3 regions of the Paenibacillus naphthalenovorans genome follow, and region 1 is predicted to be linked to each of the others. Evidence: a T-box and tRNA genes for the amino acid it is inferred to sense, from the RefSeq annotation. Region 1 holds a T-box; the other regions hold tRNA genes.
What was found. A T-box is a leader RNA that pairs with one kind of tRNA and senses whether it is charged. The one in region 1 lies ahead of IJ22_RS07745 (threonine--tRNA ligase), so its partner is inferred to be a tRNA-Thr.

Region 1 (7,850 bases):
CCAAGTCCCGCAAGTATTCTTTATGGCAATTGCCGACAACTCGAAGGTACAGACGCCGCAAGGTTTGTTCGGCGGGTATGCGCCTTGCACGGTACCGGGCATCGGCATCCGTAATGCGGATGTCGTGCAGAAGATGAAGGAAGGAACGAGTCATCGTCTGGAAGTGAAAGAAACACTGACGGAGCGTTGGATTGAAGGCAGCTGGGAGATTGAGTTCTTCGGCCGATCCGCTCGCCCCTATAACGAAGGCGACGTGATGGCATACGGCTTCTCCGCAGGCGGCGCCGGCTACGGAGATCCGCTTGAAGCCGATCCGGAATCGGTCGGAGAAGACGTCATCAACCAAATTATCACGAATGAAACAGCCGCCGAAATGTATAAGGTCATCTTTGATGAAAGGGCGCATAAGGTCGACGTGGAAGCGACCAACCGTCTCCGGAACGAGGAGAGAGCCGCTCGCCGAGGCCGCGGCAAACCGTACTCTGCATTCATTAAGGAATGGGAAAAGTTAAAGCCTGCGGAAGAAATCTTGCACTCTTTCGGCTCCTGGCCGGAAGGTCAATCGACCGACATGATGATGAGAATGTAAGAAGGAGGCACTTGACTCATGTCCTCTCCTAAAGAATTGTTGAATACCGTATTGACGGGCGGACGGGCGGGGCGGAAGCTCCTCGCCCCGCTCGTCTGCGCTGCGGCCGGCGAAATGGCGGGTCTCTCGCCCAGGGAATTTTTGAGCAATTCGACCAAGATGGCTAATACGCTGCGCGATTTGCAGCGGGCGCTGGGGCTGGACGTGGTCGTTGTGGAATCGGGATCGAACATCGAGTGGGAAGCGTTCGGGGCGCAACTGGATTGGTCGGTATATCCGCCTCGTCCGAACTCCTATCCGTTCAAGGGCGATCCCGCCCTCGCCTCTGGGGGGCGGATGCCTGTGCTGGTAGAGACGGTCAAGCGGTTGAAGCAGATGCTCGGGGACAAAGCGGCGGTGGCCGTGGCACTTCAAGGGCCGCGGCGGATTTCGGACGCCGGGGGTGTCGCGCTGGACAAGGCTGCAGATGCTGTGCTTCGCATGGCTCGCGTGGTGTGCGAAAGCGGCGCAGATTTGATTTGGCTGGTAGAGGCTGGCGAGCACCCTCCGCAGGATACCGACGAATACCTCGCTGTAACGGCGCCGATCTGGGGGACGATTCGATTTTATCAATCCATTCCCGCGCTGCATCTGGCCGGTTCCGCCGATCTTTGGCTCGACACGATGCTTGATGCGGACAGGGGCGTCATCCCTTGCATCGACCCGATCCGTTCTCCGAAGCTCTCGGATGCGCTGAAATCCGTGGGCACGTACGGGGCCATAGTAGGTAACGATCCGTTAACACCGGATAAGGCGGCTGCGCTGCGCGCATTTGCCCTGGAACCTGGTTGTCTGCTCTTTACAAGTGAATCGGATTGGTTCGGGCGAGTAACGGCACGTGAATTTCAAAGCCGCATCGACCAATGGAAAATGCTGATTAATCCATAATCAAGGAGGTGTGATCCGATGGATCGGATCTATTGGGCCCCAGATCTGGAAACAAGCGTACCGGGTTCGCTTCATTCACTGGAGGAGAGCAGATTGCGCCAGCAGCTTTCTTGGGTGTTGAAACATTCGCCGATGTACCAAGAGAAGTTCAAGGGAATCGATGCAGAAACGTTCAAGCTTTCCGATCTTGCTAAGCTTCCCGTTACGACGAAACAAGAGGTTCGAATGAGTCAGGAATTGTATCCTCCGCTTGGCGGTCATGCGTGCGTCGACTGGAAACAAATCGGACGCATTCACGCGAGCTCGGGCACTACAGGGAAGCCTACGCTTGTTGGAGCGTCGGCGCGAGACCGGGAGATGTGGCGGGATCTGGTCGCCCGCTGCATGTGGGCGATGGGCTGCCGGCCCGAGCACCGGGCTTGGGTGCCGTTGACGTTCGGTTGGTGGATCGCAGGCTTAAGCTTTTATGAAGGCTTGCAGCATCTCGGGGCGGCGGTGCTTCCGAGCGGAAACAACGAACCGGCGCGAACGCTGAGCGTGCTGCAAATCACAGGCGCCGACTTCGCGATCTCCACCCCTTCGTTTATTACTTATTTGGCTCGGCTTGCCCAAGATGAGCTCGGCCTGGATCCTCGATCCATAGGGCTCAAGAACATTGGTTTGGGCGGGGAGCCGGGTGCCGGCTTGCCCGACGTCCGACGCCAAATTCAAGAAACGTGGGGCGCGAAAGTATACGACTGCATGGGAACGGCAGACTTTTGTACTGTCATTTGGAGCGAATGTGAATGCCAAGACGGCATGCATTTCTTCGGTCAAGGCTATATCATTCCGGAGCTGCTCGATCCGCTCACTGGAGAGGTGATCGAGGCGAAAAAGGGTGTAGTCGGTGAACTGCTGTATACAGCCATTCATCGTGAGTGTACTCCGTTGATCCGGTTTAAGATTGGAGATCTTGTGGAAGTGGTGGGCGACGGAACGTGTGATTGCGGTAGAACAGGCATACGGATTAGCTGCGTAGGCCGGGCGGACGACATGCTGATTGTACAAGGTGTAAATGTATATCCGTCCGCGGTAGCGGATGTCGTTTCTTCCTTCAGGCCGAGGACCACTGGGGAAATACGGATATTTGCGGACGGAGCAGGCCCGAACGTACAGCCTCCTGTACGAATTCAGGTAGAGTACGAACCCGATGCGGGAGAATTGGAAGCATTAAAACTCGACATAGAGCTCGCGATCCGCCAGAAGCTAGTGTTCCGAGCCCATATCGAATGGGTGGAAAAAGGTGCATTGGCTGCGCAGGGCGGGATGAAACGGAAGCTTGTCGAGCGCCCAAAAGTTTCTTCGCAATAACAGCTTCGCAAGTGATTAAGAAGGTCGCGACACCGAACGATCTCGTTGGTTCGGCCTTCTTCCTCACAAGCGACGATGCAGTTTTTATTACTGGACAAAATTATGCTGTTGATGGCGGAGTGGCGAAATACGCGAAACGCATTCCCTGCGTACTGCAGGGGAAATTCCATATCGGAGGAGGAAAGGCATGGTGAACCGCGAGGTGTATTTGATAGACGGGGCGCGCACCGCCTTCGGGGATTTTGGAGGCTCCTTTAAGGATGTCTCTGCTATAGAACTTGCAGTGGAAAGCGCTAAGAAAGCGATGGAAAGGGCGAATGTGGCTCCTGAAGAGATCGACCAGGTCGTCCTCGGGAACGTCATTCAATCGAGTACGGATGCGATTTATATGGGCCGGCACGCTGGATTAAAATCGGGCGTGCCCAAGCACGTGCCGGGCCTGACAGTCAATCGCCTATGCGGCTCGGGCTTGCAGGCGATCGTGAATGCGGCGCAATCGATCATGCTTGGTGAATCCGACTTGGCATTAGCCGGCGGAGCGGAAAATATGAGTCAGGTGCCGCATGTTGTTCGAGGCGCCCGGTGGGGCATTCCGCTGGGGAAATCAACGATGGAGGATTATCTGTGGGAGGCGCTTTACGATCCTTATGGCGATTGCACGATGGCGATGACAGCAGAAAATCTTGCCGTCAAATATGGATTCACCAGAGAAGAAGTTGACGCCTTTGCCCTCCGCAGTCAGGAGAGAGCGTTAACGGCCATCGAGAAGGGTGTTTTTGCGGAGGAAATTGTACCGGTTATCATAAAATCTCGTAAAGGCGATACGGTGGTGAATCAGGATGAGCATCCACGGAAAACGACCATGGAGGCGCTGGCAAAGCTGCCTGCTCGTTTTACGAAGGACGGGGTCGTCACAGCCGGCAACGCAAGCGGTATCAACGATGGTGCAGCCATGACGGTCATCGCATCGGAGGACGGCATCAAAAGAAGCAACCTGAAACCCATCGCTCGATTAGTTTCATGGGGAATTGTCGGCGTAGAGCCGAAAATCATGGGCATTGGCCCGGTAGAAGCGATTCGGCAAGCACTTAAGCGTGCAGGCATGTCTATACAGTCTCTGGATCTGATCGAAATCAATGAAGCCTTTGCCGCTCAATACTTATCGTGCCAGAAGGAGCTTGACTTCGATCCGGAGCTCGGCAACGTGAACGGAGGGGCCATCGCGATAGGGCATCCGCTTGGGGCAAGCGGTGCGAGAATTACATTGTCACTTGTGTACGAGCTGCGGCGCAGAAACAAGAAATTTGGCGTATCATCCCTTTGTATTGGCGGGGGGCAAGGCATCGCGGCAATTTGGGAGCGAGTATGAGGCGGACCGTGTAGAGGAGGGCACGATAAATCCAGTAGAGAGAAACGTATGTTCTAACAAATCCTTGTCATCCGATGGATCAGCATGAAAGTGAGCTGCTCCTGTTATTATTCTTGCAAATGAATCGTGTTGGCTTGACATGATAAACTCGAAGCGATATTATATGTGAAAAATAAAAGCTGTAATCAAGGGCAAGAATTCTTAACGAGATCCGACCAGAGAGAGAGAGGTCATCGGCTGAAAGCCTCTTCGGTAATCCTAAGGATTTACCACCTTGTAGCTGCGATATGGAAATCAGGGTTAACATCCTTGAGAGTAAACTTCGCCGGGTATTCCCGTTATAGAAACGAATGAGGACTCGCTTCTTTGCGAGTCAAATTAGGGTGGAACCACGAGCGCACTCGTCCCTTTCGGACAAGTGCGCTTTTTTGCGTTCAAAATAAAGATCAAATGGATGACGGAGGGTTTCTAATGGCAATAAAAGTGACACTACCCGATGGAGCGATTCGGGAATACGAACGCGGCACAACTATTGAGCAAGTGGCGGAGTCCATCAGTGCAAGATTGAAGAAAGAAGCCGTGGCAGGAAAAATCAATGGCAAGCTGGTCGATGTAAACCTCCGATTGAAGAGGATGGGAAATCATTACACTTGACAGCAAGGATGGGCTGGAGGTCTATCGTCACAGTACGGCGCATTTTGATGGCGCAAGCCATGAAGCGCATATACGGGGTTAAGGCCGTCTAGCTCGGAATAGGCCCCGTTATCGCTGACGGGTTTTACTACGACATCGACATTGAGAAGCCGCTCACGAACGACGACCTTGATGCGATCGAAAAAGAGAAGGAGAAGATTGTGCAGGAGGACCTGCCGATCACCCGTCGTGTGATTCGTCGCGAAGAAGCCGTAAACATGTTCGAAGCACTTGAAGAGCCGCTAAAGCTGGAGCTTATTCGCGATTTACCCGAGGATGCAGTGATTACCATATATATGCAGGGAGAGTTTTCAGACCTTTGTCGCGGACCGCATCTGCCCTCCACCGGCCGGATCAAAGCATTCAAACTGATGAATGTTGCCGGAGCTTATGGGCGCGGTGACTCAAAGAATAAAATGCTTCAGCGTATTTACGGGACTTCATTCTCGAAAAAGGGGCAGCTCGATGAGCATATGAAACCTCTTGAAGAAGCCAAAAAGCGCGATCACCGGAAGCTGGGCAAAGCGCTCGGATTGTTTATGTTATCCGAAGAAGCGCCGGGTATGCCATTCTACTTGTCAAAAGGGATGGTCATCCGGACGGAGCTTGAAAACTTCCTGCGCAATATGCAGCAAAAACGGGATTATGAAGAAGTACGCACACCGTTTATCATGAAACAAAGGCTGTAGGAGAAGTCAGGCCACTGGGATCATTACCGTGAAAATATGTACTTTACCGAGGTTGACGAAACAAAATTCGCGCTCAAACCGATGAATTGTCCGGGGCACACTGGATTTTCAGATGCCGGAGAAATTTGACCTGTCGTACATCGGCGAAGACAACAGGAAATACCGGCCAGTCGTGATTCATCGTGCCGTATATGGTTCCATTGACCGGTTCATTGGCATTTTAACGGAACACTACAGCGGCGCATTTCCGCTTTGGCTTGCGCCGGTTCAGGTGAAGCTGCTGCCGGTGTCGGCTCCATTCCTCGACTATGCTTTTCAAGTGAAGGCAGCGCTCCGGAACGCTGGTATACGGGTCGAGGTCGACGGGAGTAACGAAAAATTGGGCTACAAAATCCGCGAGGCTCAGTTGGAGAAAATTCCTTATATGCTGATACTCGGTGAAAACGAGGCAACCTCCGGCACAGCAGCCGTCAGAAAACGCGGGGAAGGGGATCTCGGGACAAAAAGCGTGCAAGAAATCGCTGAGCAGATCTGCAAAGAAATTCGTGAAAAAAAGTGACGGCTGGCGTGCTTTTTCACACGAAAATAGGATGAGTAGGGAACAAGGTTATTAAAAATATAAGCGAATGGAAAGAATTGTTGGAAGCCTACATCATTTCTTCACAAGTCAGTGGTAAAGTAATCAAAGAAACGTGTTTGGAGGATGGTCATGAAAACGATTTTGGTGGTGGATGACGAGGAGAAAATTCGCGATGTCATGGTGTCCTATCTTAACAAGGAAGGGTTTAAAACATTAGAAGCGGCAACCGGAAAAGAGGCGTTGTATACTCTGCAAAACCTGCCGGTCGATCTCGTCATACTCGATCTCATGCTGCCGGATATGGAGGGGGAGCTTGTATGCCAAACCATACGTCAAAACCATTCCGTTCCAATTCTCATGCTTACCGCCAAAGTGTCGGAAAACAATCGAATCAAAGGCTTGTCCATTGGCGCCGATGATTATGTGACCAAGCCTTTCGATCCGCGCGAGGTCGTGGCCAGGGTCCGGGCGATCCTGCGCCGAACGGATGACCGTCATTTGCTTGCTGACCGCATAGCCTTCAACAATGGCCATTTGGTGATCGATTCGCTGAAACGAATCGTCCTTCGCAATGGAGAACCAGTGAATTTAACGCCGAACGAATACTCGCTGCTCCTTGCTTTGGCCAAATATCCGCAGCGGCATTTTTCACGTGAGGAATTGGCAGATAAAGTGCTCGGTTATGAATTCGAAGGCGATATTCGGACCATTGACCAGCATGTTAAAAATATACGCCACAAAATCGAGCCGGATCCGAAAAACCCCCGATATATCGTTACAGTTTATGGTTACGGTTATCGCTTTTCAGGTGGTGCCCGATGAATAAGCGCTTGCACACCCGTCTGGCGATGCTGATCATTGCAATAGCGACGGGCATTTTATTGATTTCGACGGTCAGCATTATTTGGGGAACCCATTATCATATTTCCATGTATCAGGCACAGGTTGCAGGCGCGCATCATGATTTTCCGCAGCTGGGTTATCACTTGGAACAGGCGCTCATTCAATCGATCTTGTGGACGTTTGCCGGTTCCATCGTCCTTTCGGTTCTGATCGGTTTTTATACAGCGAAACGTATTTCGGCCCCCCTTGTCGACATGAAACGGGTCGCGGAACGGATGTCGGACGGCCAGCTGGACGCCAGGGTGAAACTCGACGGCAAGGACGAGCTTGCGGAATTGGGCAGTTCGCTAAACAAACTGGCCGAGCAATTGCACAAACAAGAGCAACTTCGGGTCACCATGACCGAAGACATCGCGCATGAACTTCGAACGCCGCTCGCCACTTTAAAAAGCCATATGCGGGCGTTTGAAGACGGCGTTTGGGAACCGACTCCGGAACGCATCCATTCCTGCTACGAGGAGATTGAACGGTTGACGGACATGGTAGCAGAACTGGAAGACCTGACCCATATGGAATCTCAGGCATTTCATTTGGAACGAAAAGAAGAGCCTCTGGTTTCCATGATTGCCAAAGGGGTGGACTTGGTTTCCGCCGCTTATCTTGAAAAAAAGATTAAGCTTTCGTTTAGCTGCAGTCCGGACATCCGGATTGTTGCGGACCGCAAACGCATGATTCAGGTGTTGGTCAATCTGCTTGGCAATGCCCTCAAATACACTCCGGAGAGCGGGGAAGTGCGAATTGAAGCTGTAG
Region 2 (7,850 bases), 2.5 Mb from region 1:
CACCGCCCGTCACACCACGAGAGTTTACAACACCCGAAGTCGGTGGGGTAACCGCAAGGAGCCAGCCGCCGAAGGTGGGGTAGATGATTGGGGTGAAGTCGTAACAAGGTAGCCGTATCGGAAGGTGCGGCTGGATCACCTCCTTTCTATGGAGTCCATGTTACCTGCAGGGTAACGGACAATAAGCAAGAAGCATTCGTTCCTTATTTGTTCAGTTTTGATGGAGTTTTCCTTCATAAGTAAGGGGCCATAGCTCAGCTGGGAGAGCGCCTGCCTTGCAAGCAGGAGGTCAGCGGTTCGATCCCGCTTGGCTCCACCATTCTTCCCAGAATGACACTTGAAAGAAGCCCATCATTATGGTAGAATGTCATTCGTTGCCGCCAAAAACGGCAGCAGATTTGTTCCTTGAAAACTGGATATCGAAACAAAGCAAAATGCTGAATCATCCCGCTGCGATTTTCGTGAGGAAATCGTCAGCAGCCGATACGTAAGTGTCGGTACCGAATAACCAAATTGGTTAAGCTAATAAGAGCACACGGAGGATGCCTAGGCGCCAGGAGCCGATGAAGGACGTGGCGAACGACGAAATGCCTCGGGGAGCCGTAAGCAGGCTTTGATCCGGGGATGTCCGAATGGGGAAACCTGCGTATCGTAATAGATACGTACCATGCAGTGAATACATAGCTGCATTGGAGGCAGACGAGGGGAACTGAAACATCTAAGTACCCTCAGGAAAAGAAAACAAAAGTGATTCCGTCAGTAGCGGCGAGCGAAAGCGGATTAGCCCAAACCAGGGGGCTTGCCCCCTGGGGTTGTGGGACGTCAACGTGGGTTGAGCAGAGTAGGTGAAGCGGTCTGGAAAGGCCGGCCAGAGAAGGTAACAGCCCTGTAGCCGAAATTCTGCGAAAGCCCTAGACGGATCCCGAGTACCGCGAGACACGTGAAACCTCGTGGGAATCCGGCAGGACCATCTGCCAAGGCTAAATACTCCCTGGCGACCGATAGTGAAGCAGTACCGTGAGGGAAAGGTGAAAAGAACCGCGGGAGCGGAGTGAAAGAGAACCTGAAACCGTGTGCTTACAAGAAGTCAGAGCCCGTTAAAGGGTGATGGCGTGCCTTTTGTAGAATGAACCGGCGAGTTACGTTTGCAAGCAAGGTTAAGGTGAGAAGCCGTAGCCGCAGCGAAAGCGAGTCTGAACAGGGCGAATGAGTTTGCAGGCGTAGACCCGAAACCGTGTGATCTACCCCTGTCCAGGGTGAAGGTGCGGTAACACGCACTGGAGGCCCGAACCCACGAATGTTGAAAAATTCGGGGATGAGGTGGGGGTAGCGGAGAAATTCCAATCGAACTCGGAGATAGCTGGTTCTCCCCGAAATAGCTTTAGGGCTAGCCTCGGGAGATGCGTCGTGGAGGTAAAGCACTGATTGGGTGCGGGGCCCGCCAAGGGTTACCAAGTCCAGTCAAACTCTGAATGCCACAGACGTTATCCCGGGAGTCAGACAGTGAGTGCTAAGATCCATTGTCAAGAGGGAAACAGCCCAGATCATCAGCTAAGGTCCCCAAGTGTGTGTTAAGTGGGAAAGGATGTGGAGTTGCGCAGACAACCAGGATGTTGGCTTAGAAGCAGCCACCATTCAAAGAGTGCGTAATAGCTCACTGGTCGAGTGACTCTGCGCCGAAAATGTAACGGGGCTAAACACACCACCGAAGCTATGGCTAGATATGAATATATCTGGGGTAGGGGAGCGTTGTAACAGCGTAGAAGGTTGATCGTGAGGACAGCTGGAGCGGTTACAAGTGAGAATGCCGGTATGAGTAACGAAAAGATCAGTGAGAATCTGATCCGCCGAAAGCCTAAGGGTTCCTGAGGAAGGTTCGTCCGCTCAGGGTAAGTCGGGACCTAAGGCGAGGCCGAAAGGCGTAGTCGAAGGACAACAGGTTGAAATTCCTGTACCACCGTGAACCGTTATGAGCAATGGGGTGACGCAGAAGGATAGTGACGCGAGCTGATGGATGCTCGTCCAAGCAGTGAGGCTGGTGTGTAGGCAAATCCGCACATCGAAAGGCTGGGCTGTGATGGGGAGGGAAAATTGGAGTACCGAAGGTCATGAGTTCAGGCTGCCAAGAAAAGCCTCTAGCCAGGGAGAAGGTGCCCGTACCGCAAACCGACACAGGTAGGCGAGCAGAGGATGCTAAGGCGCGCGGAAGAACTCTCGTTAAGGAACTCGGCAAAATGACCCCGTAACTTCGGGAGAAGGGGTGCCCCGGTAGGGTGAATAGCCCGAGGGGGCCGCAGTGAAAAGGCCCAAGCGACTGTTTAGCAAAAACACAGGTCTGTGCGAAGCCGCAAGGCGAAGTATACGGGCTGACGCCTGCCCGGTGCTGGAAGGTTAAGGGGAGCGGTTAGGGGCAACCCGAAGCTGTGAACCGAAGCCCCAGTAAACGGCGGCCGTAACTATAACGGTCCTAAGGTAGCGAAATTCCTTGTCAGGTAAATTCTGACCCGCACGAATGGCGTAACGACTTGGGCGCTGTCTCGACGAGAGATCCGGTGAAATTTTAATACCTGTGAAGATGCAGGTTACCCGCGACAAGACGGAAAGACCCCATGGAGCTTTACTGCAGCTTGATATTGGACTTTGGTACGATCTGTACAGGATAGGTGGGAGCCTGGGAAGCATGAGCGCCAGCTTGTGTAGAGGCGACGTTGGGATACCACCCTGATCGTATCGGAGTTCTAACCTGGTGCCCTAAGCGGGTATGGGGACAGTGTCAGGTGGGCAGTTTGACTGGGGCGGTCGCCTCCTAAAGCGTAACGGAGGCGCCCCAAGGTTCCCTCAGAATGGTTGGAAATCATTCGCAGAGTGCAAAGGCAAAAGGGAGCTTGACTGCGAGACAAACAGGTCGAGCAGGGACGAAAGTCGGGCTTAGTGATCCGGTGGTACCGAATGGAAGGGCCATCGCTCAACGGATAAAAGCTACCCTGGGGATAACAGGCTTATCTCCCCCAAGAGTCCACATCGACGGGGAGGTTTGGCACCTCGATGTCGGCTCATCGCATCCTGGGGCTGAAGTAGGTCCCAAGGGTTGGGCTGTTCGCCCATTAAAGCGGTACGCGAGCTGGGTTCAGAACGTCGTGAGACAGTTCGGTCCCTATCTGTCGCGGGCGCAGGAAATTTGAGAGGAGCTGTCCTTAGTACGAGAGGACCGGGATGGACGTACCGCTGGTGTACCAGTTGTCTCGCCAGAGGCACGGCTGGATAGCCAAGTACGGAAGGGATAAGCGCTGAAAGCATCTAAGCGTGAAGCCCCCCTCAAGATGAGATTTCCCAGTATGTAAGACCCCTTGTAGACGACGAGGTAGATAGGTTCGGGGTGGAAGCACGGCAACGTGTGGAGCTGACGAATACTAATCGGTCGAGGGCTTATCCAAAAAACACATGAAGATGATCAGCGGCTTGGTTTCGATCCAGTTTTCAGGGCGCAAGTCTTGAGTTTTGTTCAAGCTTGGAGAGATACCCAAGTGGCTCAAGGGGACCCTCTGCTAAGGGGTTAGACTGCGTAAGTGGTGCGAGGGTTCGAATCCCTCTCTCTCCGTTGGCTAACTGTGGCGGCGTAGCTCAGCTGGCTAGAGCGTACGGTTCATACCCGTAAGGTCGGGGGTTCGATCCCCTCTGCCGCTACCATTTTTTTAATTGATTTATAAAGGTTCGATATGCGTTTATCGAATGATGGAGGCTTAGCTCAGCTGGGAGAGCATCTGCCTTACAAGCAGAGGGTCGGCGGTTCGATCCCGTCAGCCTCCACCATCATATGCCGCTGTAGCTCAATTGGTAGAGCAACTGACTTGTAATCAGTAGGTTGGGGGTTCAAGTCCTCTCGGCGGCACCAGTATCCTGATGCGGAGCCGTGGTGTAGAGGCCTAACATGCCTGCCTGTCACGCAGGAGACCGCGGGTTCGAATCCCGTCGGCTCCGCCATGATATACATCCTGTAAGGGATGAGAACCCATTAGGGTTCGTCGGAGCTTTAACCTCGTTAGCACTGCATCGCAGTCTCGAGTGAAACGAGAGTATCCCGTCGGCTCCGCCATGATTTACAAAGATTAGACCTGATCTATAGATGACAAGCTATAGTACATAAGGCTCGGTAGCTCAGTCGGTAGAGCAGAGGACTGAAAATCCTCGTGTCGGCGGTTCGATTCCGTCCCGAGCCACCATAGGCTTTTAATCCGGAGGCTTAGCGAAGTGGCCAAACGCAGCAGACTGTAAATCTGTTCTCTGACGAGTTCGGTGGTTCGAATCCATCAGCCTCCACCAGTTCATAAGAGCCATTAGCTCAGTTGGTAGAGCACCTGACTTTTAATCAGGGTGTCGTAGGTTCGAGTCCTACATGGCTCACCATTTGGTGAAACCGTAGAGAGACCTTTAGAAGGTCTCTTTTTTGCATTTTGTAAAAGTTACTGCAACGACTCACGACCCTCTTCGCTGACGATTCAAACGATTCGCTTCCCCCTTACATTTTCAAGCAATAGGCATGAGAACGGGCTATAATTCCCTGAGGTTGGCTTTTTCTTTAATGTAGTCGGCTGTACGGGAAGCCAACGCCATGACCGTATTCGTCGGATTGCCGGCACCCGAGGTAACAAAGATACTGGCATCACAGATGAACAAATTTGGAATGTCATGCGTCTGACCGTAGGAGTTGACCACGGAGCTCTCCGGGTCCGACCCCATGCGGCAGCCGCCCATCAGATGGGCGGTATCGGGCACGACGAATTCCGGCCTTCCGCCGGCGGCTTTAAGAATGTCTTTCATTGTACTTACGGCATGATCAATAAGCCGCTTGTCGTTATCGCCGTAGCTGAAGGTGACTTTGGCCAGCGGCATGCCGTTCGAGTCCTTGCATTCGCTCAGGGTGACGGTGTTGCCGGGGTCGGGCAGCACTTCGCCGACCATGGTAATGCGCGCATAGGCGTTATAGTCGAGCACCGCTTCACGCAGACGTGTGCCCCAGACCGGGCGGCTGCCGCCCGACTTGGAGATGCCCTGGGCAAAGCTCAGCGGCCTGACTCCGCGGGCGTGCAGCGTGTAGCCGCGCGTGACACCCCCGGTTAGATGATAGAAATCCTGCGTCGTCGCAAGTACCGGCGTTCCTTTGTACAGCCGCACATCGTGATCGAACCGCGCGTAGACGTCATTGCTGCTGTGCGTCATGAACGCTTTGCCCACCCATCCGCTGCTGTTCGCAAGCCCGTTGGGGAACTGCGCATTGGCCGAGTTTAACAAAAGCCTCGGGGTTTCCACGACATACGCGGAGATAATGACCAATTTAGCCCGCTGTTCATAGGTCTTGCCGTTATGAACGAAGGTGACGCCGGTCGCCCTGCCGTCTTTACCGACGTTAACCTGTGTGACCATACAGTCGGGAAGAACCTCCGCTCCGGCCCGTATGGCTTTTGGAATGTGCACGATCAGTGTGCTGAATTTGGCGTTCGGCATGCAGCCCTGCGTGCAGAAGCCGCGGTTAATGCAGGGCGGTCGGCCCTCAAAGGGCGCTGACAGGATGGCGAGCGGGCTGACCACCCAGCGAATGCCTAGCTTCTCGCAGCCTTTAGCGAACAATTGGGCGTTCGGGCTGATCGGATCACGCTCCGGGTACGGATAGGGGCCGTGGAATGATCCCCAAGGGAAATACTTCGGACCCGATACGGCGATTTCTTTTTCCACTTTATCGTAGTAGGGCGCCAGATCCGCGTATCCGATCGGCCAGTCTTCTCCTACGCCGTCAAGCGTCCTAGACTTGAAGTCTGTCTCGTGAAACCGCAAGAAGACGCCGGTAAAATGCACCGTGCCTCCGCCTACCCCTTTGCCGGAATTGTTGTGCCCCATCTGGAGCGGGTCTGCACCATCTACAATGCGCGTATCCTGCCAGCCCAGCTGCTTCATGGCCAACTCATCGCTGGCAAAGTCGTGCTGCGGGTCGCGAAACGGCCCTGCATCCAGCACTACGATTCGCATTCCGGCTTCACTGAGCTCCTTGGCCAGAACCCCTCCCGCCGCGCCGGCACCCACAATGACGACGTCCACCGTTTCGTTTTCGTATTTCCGCTTCATTCTTTTTTCTTCTCCTCCTTCGCCTCCCAGGGATCGAGATGTTCCATACGAGCGTAGCCGCGAGGGTAAGCCGGTCCGCCAAATCCGATTTCCGACCATATCTCCGGATGGGAATAATAGGCTTCTATGCTCAAGGAAAGCAGCTTCTGGAAAAATACCTGCTGGGGTACGTCCCGCCACACTTCGTGAGGAACCGCCTCGCCCTGGCTGACCTCTTCCATAAGCTGTTTTTTCTGCTTCTCCTCCAGATGAAAGAAAAGCTTCGTATGGATGGACTGGCATGCCGCTTCCAGCGCCTGCAGACCCTGGCGAACCAGCTCTTGGACTGGAGGAATCCCGGGCTTGCGCTGGCTCTCCTCTCCGGAGGCCAGTGACCGGTCGATGTGGCCGAGCACGAATTGTATGATCTCCGGACGGGCGTCATCCATTAACAGACTGCACCATGCTCTCAGCATTTCCGCTTCCACCGTTGTGAGGAAGGTATGGCCCCCGAAGGTTTGCAGCCGGGAGTTAACGATTTTTCGCGTATGTTCATCCCATTCATGCTGTTCGTTCATCACATTGTAAGAGGGGTAGCGGGTAAGACGTTTCATAGGCTGACTTACCTCCAATAGTAAGCGATCAGGCCCAGCACGCTGATCGCGATGTACATCATAGGCATGAGGACAGGCGGGCCGACCAGAAAATTGCGCATGCTGTAGCCGCCTACACGCAAGCCTACGCCGTGAAAATGATAGTAGAAGCCGGCGGTGCCGGTCAGAACGCCGAACCACATCAGGAAAACAAAGACAGAAAGCAGCCAATCCGGGCGGGATATGGCAATCCATATCGCTGCCAGACTGTAAATTGGCGATGAAATGACAGGAGACCACATCGCTTTGTGATGGAAGTTCTGGCGGTAATGCGATAGCGTGACCTGTACCCACACGGCCAAAAAAGCCAAGCCGACAAATAAAAATACAACGCGCTCCAAGGGCCAACCGGTCCAATTCATAGGAATCGCCTCCATGTGAGATTAAGCTTGGGGCCGGGGTTGCCCGGGAAAGGTTAAGGAACCGAACGGCATGACGGCCAGTTCCAGCGGGGATGTCTTCGACAGATCTTTCAGAACCGTTTCCAGATGATCCGCCGGATGGAAGCCCAGAAGCTCCGTCATGTGACGGGGGAGGGAAGAATGCAAATACACCGGATGGCTGTTAAGCACTTCGTCTACGTGCAATATTTTATGGGCGCCGAGCACAAAGTGCTGTTTCAGCTTGGCCGTCATCCGCGGCCGGTCCGATATCGTTTCGACCCAGTACTGAAACATGCCGTTGCCGAGTCCCTCGGAAAGCTCCGCCGCCATCAGGATCGGCCCTCCCGGCTTGGTAAACGCAGCGGCATTGCGCAGAGCTTTTACCGCTTGATAGAGCTGCCGGTCTTTAGGATCCCCTCCGGGAGATACAATGACGAGATCGTACCGTTTGCGAACGGGATGCAAGAAGCGGGCGGAGGCAAGAGCTGCGCCGGTTCGATGAGCCGAGTGTACATTTCCGGCTACCGCGTCCAGAACATGCCTGTCCATATCGACGATCACGTTGAGAAGAAAATGAATGGGAACGAAGGCATGAGCTTCCTCGAGATCGCGGTGAATCGGATTATCCGGATCCCCAATCGCCGCGCGGTACTGCAGAGACAGTCCGTGATTGTGCTCGATACAGGACTGCGAGGCGACGCCGGGAATCAGTGCTTTC
Region 3 (7,850 bases), 2.2 Mb from region 1:
CTACTCTCGGATGCGACCCCAGACGATCGATTTCTTTGGCGGCGAGCAGCGGGTCTTGCGTTGCGATGACAATCGACCCCAACCAGCGCTCATCGCTTGGAAGCCACGTATCCATCGTGTAGTCGTTGAATGCGGAGGCCAGCGCCGCGGCGTAATCCGGATTGTTGTGCGCCGAGATGGACAACAGGTTGCCTGTCAGAATCGCTCTTTCTATATTGTAGCGATCCAGTAAATCGGCCTTCGCGAATTCGGGGTCGGAGCCCGGAGGAAGTCCGTTGCCGGGTGCTGCATCGCTGCGTTCCAAGGGGATCGGACGGTACAAGAGAAAAGGCAATGTCGCATTGTGGGCCTTCAATCGATCCCACCATACCCGCGGCATATAAGGCTTCAAATCGTCATAGCTTTTGACACACTGATGCACATCGCAATCGATAATCCCGTGATTGAACTTAGAAGCTTTCTTCGTCGCAGACGCTTCCATACGTCTCAACCTCCTGTTGTTTGCATGCCGAGAAACCGTTTTATTGTAAACGATTCCATTTTGGGCAATCAGGAATCTAATATCTAATATATTAGATTCTGTCGATATTTCAAATTATAACACATATCACAAATCTGTCAAACTTTTTTTGTTCCATTTTTAACTTCAATTTTGAGAAAAAAGAACCGGTTTTATATGAGGCAAATCGGAACATGCTCCAAGCACGCCCCCTGCGAACCGGAGGATGAATCATGATCATACTGGATAAGGAAACGTGATCGTACGATCCCTGCTTGAAATTCGTCCTCCTTGCTCCATCACGAATAATCCTCAATGGTATGATGCTTAATCTCGTCGATATGCACATCCATTAGATGTATGGCTTCTTCGATGTTTGAATCGAACAAAGCCTGCAAAATCTTCTTGTGCATTTCGTTCGCCTGCCGAGGTCTGTCCGAATTTTTGGTAATAATGACCCCATACCATTTAATCTTTAATTCCAATGTGCTCATAATCGAGACCAGCAATTGGTTATTGGAATGTTGAATAATCGTGCGATGAAGATTCCTGTCGGCTTCAAAAAAGGGTTTCATATCCCCTTTCCGGATGGATTCCTCAGCTCTGTCCGCTTCATCGATCAGTAATTGAATTTGAGCTTTTGACATGGTGCGTGCCGCAATGGTAAGGGCTTTGAGTTCCAAAGCTTTTCTTACATCATACAAATCTTCAATATCCTTTACATTAGGCAGATTGACATAAGATCCCGAACGCGGTTTGACATCAATAAGCCCGTCCTGCTTTAGTCTATTGATGGCATCCCGCAGCGGTGTTCGACTTACCCCAAGCTCCTTGATAATATCTTCATAAATGATTTTGGACCCCGGCTTCAATTCATTATTTAGTATCTTATCCCTTAAGTAAACATATACACGCTCATGCAGGTTGCTGTTATCAAATATGATCAAGTTATCACCCTCTAGTCAAGGTGCATGTTCCGTTTATCGAAACATACACCCGTTATCTTTATGATTTCTAAGTGCCATTTTACATCTAGCAACGTAAATTGTAAATTCTGCTCCTGTGCAAAATGTTCATTGACCTGATCAAGTAATTAACCCGCCATATTCCGCAACACGAAGTACACCGTATCCTGCCAAATGATGCATCGTTTGAGAATCTACAGGAATGACCTCTCCCTCGTATTTCTCCACGCTGAAAAGCAGCGCGAGAGTATCCCTTACGATCTCTTTTCCAGCTATATAAACTGGTATTTTCTGCGAAGCAAAGATCGCCTGATGATTAAGAATGGCCCGAAGATCTTCGGCAAAAACTACCCCCATCAGCATATTGGCTTTCTCGTTCACACTAAGTTCTGAGAATTGGTCCAATACACGTATGGAAAATGCTGCCCGACCAAGGCCCGCTTGTTTAGCCCGCTGATATCCTTCAATCACCCGATCCGGAAGCAGAGCAGCTGCATAAGATTTATTAACTGCATTGGCTATGATCGTATGATTCGATATAGCCATAAGCAGTTCACCCGTAAGCGTCGTAAGACTTTCCGTTATCCGTTTTTGAGCATCCAGGAAAACAAATTTCGTATGCGATCCAGGTAAAATAAAAAGCGCCGGTCCGGTTACATTTAGTTTTTCCACCAATGCAAAGGTTTCAACCTCCTCTCCCCGCATAATATCAGTAACACGATCCTCTGTTGTGTCAGATGAATTCGAAATGCTTTTAACTCCGGGGACAAACCAGATATCCTTATCCACGATTTCAGGAAACCGTTTGCAAACCATATGTTTTGAAAGCAGATCCATCCCTGCAGGTGCGGGAATATGCGGCACTTCCACCAGCCCAACATTGGATGTGATCATCCCCGACGCGGCAATGATATCTACATCGCTTACATCCAGATTGTTGGCTTGTAACAGCTTGTTAATCAATTCACCGATCGTTGTTTTCAATGCTTCGTTACTGCCGTTAAGTACGGTATTTCTCACTCCCGTTTCAGCCGTTGCCGAGTCCACGGCATCATACGCCTTCCATAAAACTACACGGGTATTGGTTGTTCCCGTATCAATCGTTATTCTAAACATCAGCAACCAACCTTTACGTTAAATTCTCCCGAATTTTCGAAGTAACTCTTCCACAGTCGCTCCTTTCAGTATCTCTTCTCTGGTCGCTATTTCCTTGTCAGCCTGCTCACGCGCCAAAGCATATACCTCTTCCAACCGGTCATAAGGGACGACAGCAACGCCGATCTCGTCGGCTACAATCAAATCGCCAGGGTGAACAATGACACCGCCGCAGCTTATGGGAACATTAATTTCGATCGGCTCTTTTCTACCGGAATACGCCGTGTGTGCGGCTCTTGGACTGGAAACCTTCGCGGTAATGGGAAAATCGAGCATTCTGGATTCATCCGTATCTCGGCAGCTGCCGTCAATGACCGCACCTGCCACACCCGCGTTTCGTGCCAGGCCGGACATCAATCCTCCCCATATGGAGGTTTCAGTTTCCCCAAAAGCATCAATGACGATCACATCGCCCGGTTTTACAACCTCAAATACTTCCAGGCAATCGACAATATCGCCGGCGGTTAATTTGACCGTAATGGCAGGTCCAATGATTTTCTTATTTGCCGCTTTCGGTTTCATATCATGCCTCATGACCTGATTGCGCTGCATCGCATCTCCGACCACACAGGATAACGATAACACATCGGCCATATCACGAAAAGGTTTAATTTTTGCTTCATCAATTTGCGGCCTTGGATTAATTATTTTCTTCATTAGTAGTTCCCCATCCTTCATTTTACAATTGTTGTACAAGAACCCGATCTAAAGCGTGTATATGGCTTGAAAAACAAAAGTACCCATCGCAACGAGCCGATAGATACTTTTGCTTTTAACTTGCATGCCGCTGATCACGGCTTTTCCGATAATTCAAGCATTCGAGGCTCGGGTCGATTTAGTACAGCAAGTTGATTTCCGGAATATTGTGTTTTTGACAGTATTCTTTGTAAAGCTTCAATTTCGTAAACACATCGTCTTGATAATATACTTGATCTTCATCATCCAAATATTGAATCGTTCCTTCCAATATGAAGAGCGTGATCATTTCTTCCTCTCCATCAACGACAAGCGTGTGAATGTCGCCCGGCGGCTCATAAACGAATGTACCTGGCTTAGCGACCCACGTTCTTTCCAAATACCTCCATTGGCCCTGGATGGTATAGGCCATGACCTGCCCGCCGGTATGACGATGACGGTTTACTATTCCGCCTGGCAATACTCTCAATAAGTTAATCCAACGTCCGGTAGACAAATCAAAACGAACCGGTTTAAACCATACACGATCGGTTTGGGGAACCCAAGGGATCTCGTTAATATCAATGGCCTGATCCGGTAATCCAACCATTTTTGTAAAGTCATTTAAAGTTTGTGTTTGTGTCATTTTTTCTTTCCTCCATTTGTTTATTATTTATAAAAATATTAGGCAGGCGGGAATAAAGATGGATCTCCGGCGAGGAGTCCGCCGTCTACAGGAAGAACGGCACCCGTAATAAAGCTTGCGTCCTTGGAGCTCAAAAAATCGATTGCAGCAGCAACCTCTTGCGGTAACCCAAAACGTCTTTGCGGGGTTCTCGAAAGAATTCTGTCCTTAAATACGGGATCCCTCGTTGCGCCGGATGACAATGGTGTCTCGATATAACCAGGACTTACAGCGTTGACGCGAATATTATATTCAGCCCAATCCACCGCCAAGCATTTCGTAATTTGAACGATTCCTCCTTTCGAGGCAGCGTACGACAGCAAATTCTTGCTTCCGTAATGGGCAAGCATCGAAGCAAAATTAACAATGGCACCGCCTCCGCCTTGAGCCATATAAGGTTGAACCGCTTGGCACATGTAAACGGTTCCATTTAAGTTAACATTGAGGACACCTTTAAGCTCCTGGTCTGTTACCTTTACATTGGGTGAGCGTCTGATGATTCCCGCCGCATTGATCAGAATATGAATACTGCCCAATGCTTTAACGACTTTCTCTGCGACTACTCTGGCACCCTCTTGATCAGATACGTCGGCCGGGAAGAAATGAACATCATAGCCTTCAGCTCTTAATCTGTTTTTCTGCGCTTCTCCGCTTTCCACTGCAATATCGACGATCGCCACGGTCAAGCCTTTTTCGGCAAATCGCTGAACAACGGATAATCCAAGTCCTGACGAACCGCCAGTTACGATGGCCACTTGATTTGAGCCCATGTTTACACTCCCATCCTGTTGTATTTGATTATTCGTTTCCCTTAGTATTCCTTATCAGAGGCTTTGATTTGGCAGCACTACTCCAAGATCCCCGTCAAATTTCTACCAAAGAGGTTTACTGTCTTCAACTAATATCTAATATATTAGTTTGTTTCTATATTTCACATTATAACATACTTATGCCATCTGTCAATTTCTTTTTGATACCTTATACCGTATGAGCCACGTCAAGTCCTCATTCCCTTCTGGGCATAGTGCAGAAAGTCTGTGGATACGGATGTAGCAAGGAGATTGTCAAGGGGCAGCAGCGGCGTTCTTGAGAACAATATAAAAAGACCCTTGGAAGTTTTGTTCCAAGGGTCTTTATGTTTCGGATGCGCGTAGAGGGACTTGAACCCCCACGGTCTCCCGCCAGATCCTAAGTCTGGTGCGTCTGCCAATTCCGCCATACGCGCGTTTTACAACGTGAGCCATGTAGGACTCGAACCTACGACACCCTGATTAAAAGTCAGGTGCTCTACCAACTGAGCTAATGGCTCATAAATGGCTGGGGATCTAGGATTCGAACCTAGGCATGACGGAGTCAAAGTCCGTTGCCTTACCGCTTGGCTAATCCCCAATATGTAGATCATTCATCTCTGGTGCCGCCGAGAGGACTTGAACCCCCAACCTACTGATTACAAGTCAGTTGCTCTACCAATTGAGCTACAGCGGCATATGATGGTGGAGGCTGACGGGATCGAACCGCCGACCCTCTGCTTGTAAGGCAGATGCTCTCCCAGCTGAGCTAAGCCTCCACGGGATGACCCGTAGGGGATTCGAACCCCTGTTACCTCCGTGAAAGGGAGGTGTCTTAACCCCTTGACCAACGGGCCCTATGTATGGAGCTTCCAACCGGGATCGAACCGGTGACCTCATCCTTACCATGGATGCACTCTACCTACTGAGCTATGGAAGCAAGTTTGGCTCCCCGAACAGGACTCGAACCTGTGACAACTCGATTAACAGTCGAGTGCTCTACCAACTGAGCTATCAGGGAATATTCGCTTGGCGACGTTCTACTCTCCCGGGACCCTGCGGTCCAAGTACCATCGACGCTGGAAGGCTTAACGGTCGTGTTCGGTATGGGTACGCGTGGTTCCCTTCCGCCATCATCACCAAACGAAGTGTTTTGCTTTAGCAAAACTGGCATTGCAACTTCAAGGCTTGCGCCCTGAAAACTGGATCGAAACCAAGCCGCTGATCATCTTCATGTGCTTTTTGGATAAGCCCTCGACCGATTAGTATTCGTCAGCTCCACACGTTGCCGTGCTTCCACCCCGAACCTATCTACCTCGTCGTCTACAAGGGGTCTTACGTACTGGGAAATCTCATCTTGAGGGGGGCTTCACGCTTAGATGCTTTCAGCGCTTATCCCTTCCGTACTTGGCTATCCAGCCGTGCCTCTGGCGAGACAACTGGTACACCAGCGGTACGTCCATCCCGGTCCTCTCGTACTAAGGACAGCTCCTCTCAAATTTCCTGCGCCCGCGACAGATAGGGACCGAACTGTCTCACGACGTTCTGAACCCAGCTCGCGTACCGCTTTAATGGGCGAACAGCCCAACCCTTGGGACCTACTTCAGCCCCAGGATGCGATGAGCCGACATCGAGGTGCCAAACCTCCCCGTCGATGTGGACTCTTGGGGGAGATAAGCCTGTTATCCCCAGGGTAGCTTTTATCCGTTGAGCGATGGCCCTTCCATTCGGTACCACCGGATCACTAAGCCCGACTTTCGTCCCTGCTCGACCTGTTTGTCTCGCAGTCAAGCTCCCTTTTGCCTTTGCACTCTGCGAATGATTTCCAACCATTCTGAGGGAACCTTGGGGCGCCTCCGTTACGCTTTAGGAGGCGACCGCCCCAGTCAAACTGCCCACCTGACACTGTCCCCATACCCGCTTAGGGCACCAGGTTAGAACTCCGATACGATCAGGGTGGTATCCCAACGTCGCCTCCACACAAGCTGGCGCTCATGCTTCCCTGGCTCCCACCTATCCTGTACAGATCGTACCAAAGTCCAATATCAAGCTGCAGTAAAGCTCCATGGGGTCTTTCCGTCTTGTCGCGGGTAACCTGCATCTTCACAGGTATTAAAATTTCACCGGATCTCTCGTCGAGACAGCGCCCAAGTCGTTACGCCATTCGTGCGGGTCAGAATTTACCTGACAAGGAATTTCGCTACCTTAGGACCGTTATAGTTACGGCCGCCGTTTACTGGGGCTTCGGTTCACAGCTTCGGTCTTACCCTAACCGCTCCCCTTAACCTTCCAGCACCGGGCAGGCGTCAGCCCGTATACTTCGCCTTGCGGCTTCGCACAGACCTGTGTTTTTGCTAAACAGTCGCTTGGGCCTTTTCACTGCGGCCCCCTCGGGCTATTCACCCTACCGGGGCACCCCTTCTCCCGAAGTTACGGGGTCATTTTGCCGAGTTCCTTAACGAGAGTTCTTCCGCGCGCCTTAGCATCCTCTGCTCGCCTACCTGTGTCGGTTTGCGGTACGGGCACCTTCTCCCTGGCTAGAGGCTTTTCTTGGCAGCCTGAACTCATGACCTTCGGTACTCCAATTTTCCCTCCCCATCACAGCCCAGCCTTTCGATGTGCGGATTTGCCTGCACACCAGCCTCACTGCTTGGACGAGCATCCATCAGCTCGCGTCACTATCCTTCTGCGTCACCCCATCGCTCATAACGGTTCACGGTGGTACAGGAATTTCAACCTGTTGTCCTTCGACTACGCCTTTCGGCCTCGCCTTAGGTCCCGACTTACCCTGAGTGGACGAACCTTCCTCAGGAACCCTTAGGCTTTCGGCGGATCAGATTCTCACTGATCTTTTCGTTACTCATACCGGCATTCTCACTTGTAACCGCTCCAGCTGTCCTCACGATCAACCTTCAACGCTGTTACAACGCTCCCCTACCCCAGATATTTTCATATCTAGCCATAGCTTCGGTGGTGTGTTTAGCCCCGTTACATTTTCGGCGCAGAGTCACTCGACCAGTGAGCTATTACGCACTCTTTGAATGGTGGCTGCTTCTAAGCCAACATCCTGGTTGTCTGCGCAA

Region 2: it has a tRNA-Thr gene. The T-box ahead of IJ22_RS07745 (threonine--tRNA ligase) is inferred to sense a tRNA for this amino acid. The anticodon was not compared.
Region 3: it has a tRNA-Thr gene. The T-box ahead of IJ22_RS07745 (threonine--tRNA ligase) is inferred to sense a tRNA for this amino acid. The anticodon was not compared.

The regions. Positions count from the first base shown of each region.
Region 1 is NZ_CP013652.1:1,612,365-1,620,214, forward strand. It holds gene IJ22_RS07725 (hydantoinase B/oxoprolinase family protein) at 1-589, shown strand, start outside; gene IJ22_RS07730 (uroporphyrinogen decarboxylase/cobalamine-independent methonine synthase family protein) at 608-1,516, shown strand; gene IJ22_RS07735 (phenylacetate--CoA ligase family protein) at 1,535-2,866, shown strand; gene IJ22_RS27155 (SDR family oxidoreductase) at 2,785-3,060, shown strand; gene IJ22_RS07740 (acetyl-CoA C-acetyltransferase) at 3,054-4,235, shown strand; T-box leader at 4,408-4,647, shown strand; partial or broken gene IJ22_RS07745 (threonine--tRNA ligase) at 4,707-6,176, shown strand; gene IJ22_RS07750 (response regulator transcription factor) at 6,327-7,019, shown strand; gene IJ22_RS07755 (sensor histidine kinase) at 7,016-7,850, shown strand, end outside.
Region 2 is NZ_CP013652.1:4,081,810-4,089,659, reverse strand. It holds rRNA gene IJ22_RS20075 (16S ribosomal RNA) at 1-146, shown strand, start outside; tRNA gene IJ22_RS20070 (tRNA-Ala) at 244-319, shown strand; rRNA gene IJ22_RS20065 (23S ribosomal RNA) at 516-3,434, shown strand; tRNA gene IJ22_RS20060 (tRNA-Ser) at 3,511-3,598, shown strand; tRNA gene IJ22_RS20055 (tRNA-Met) at 3,611-3,687, shown strand; tRNA gene IJ22_RS20050 (tRNA-Val) at 3,735-3,810, shown strand; tRNA gene IJ22_RS20045 (tRNA-Thr) at 3,817-3,892, shown strand; tRNA gene IJ22_RS20040 (tRNA-Asp) at 3,905-3,981, shown strand; tRNA gene IJ22_RS20035 (tRNA-Phe) at 4,145-4,220, shown strand; tRNA gene IJ22_RS20030 (tRNA-Tyr) at 4,235-4,320, shown strand; tRNA gene IJ22_RS20025 (tRNA-Lys) at 4,329-4,404, shown strand; gene IJ22_RS20020 (GMC family oxidoreductase) at 4,549-6,117, opposite strand; gene IJ22_RS20015 (gluconate 2-dehydrogenase subunit 3 family protein) at 6,114-6,710, opposite strand; gene IJ22_RS20010 (hypothetical protein) at 6,719-7,111, opposite strand; gene IJ22_RS20005 (nickel-dependent lactate racemase family protein) at 7,133-7,850, opposite strand, start outside.
Region 3 is NZ_CP013652.1:4,605,756-4,613,605, reverse strand. It holds gene IJ22_RS22755 (amidohydrolase family protein) at 1-481, opposite strand, end outside; gene IJ22_RS22750 (GntR family transcriptional regulator) at 799-1,446, opposite strand; gene IJ22_RS22745 (2-dehydro-3-deoxygalactonokinase) at 1,585-2,580, opposite strand; gene IJ22_RS22740 (RraA family protein) at 2,599-3,276, opposite strand; gene IJ22_RS22735 (2,4'-dihydroxyacetophenone dioxygenase family protein) at 3,455-3,940, opposite strand; gene IJ22_RS22730 (SDR family NAD(P)-dependent oxidoreductase) at 3,979-4,749, opposite strand; tRNA gene IJ22_RS22725 (tRNA-Leu) at 5,125-5,204, opposite strand; tRNA gene IJ22_RS22720 (tRNA-Lys) at 5,216-5,288, opposite strand; tRNA gene IJ22_RS22715 (tRNA-Gln) at 5,294-5,368, opposite strand; tRNA gene IJ22_RS22710 (tRNA-Thr) at 5,389-5,464, opposite strand; tRNA gene IJ22_RS22705 (tRNA-Val) at 5,471-5,546, opposite strand; tRNA gene IJ22_RS22700 (tRNA-Glu) at 5,553-5,624, opposite strand; tRNA gene IJ22_RS22695 (tRNA-Thr) at 5,632-5,707, opposite strand; tRNA gene IJ22_RS22690 (tRNA-Asn) at 5,713-5,788, opposite strand; rRNA gene rrf (5S ribosomal RNA) at 5,795-5,911, opposite strand; rRNA gene IJ22_RS22680 (23S ribosomal RNA) at 6,010-7,850, opposite strand, start outside.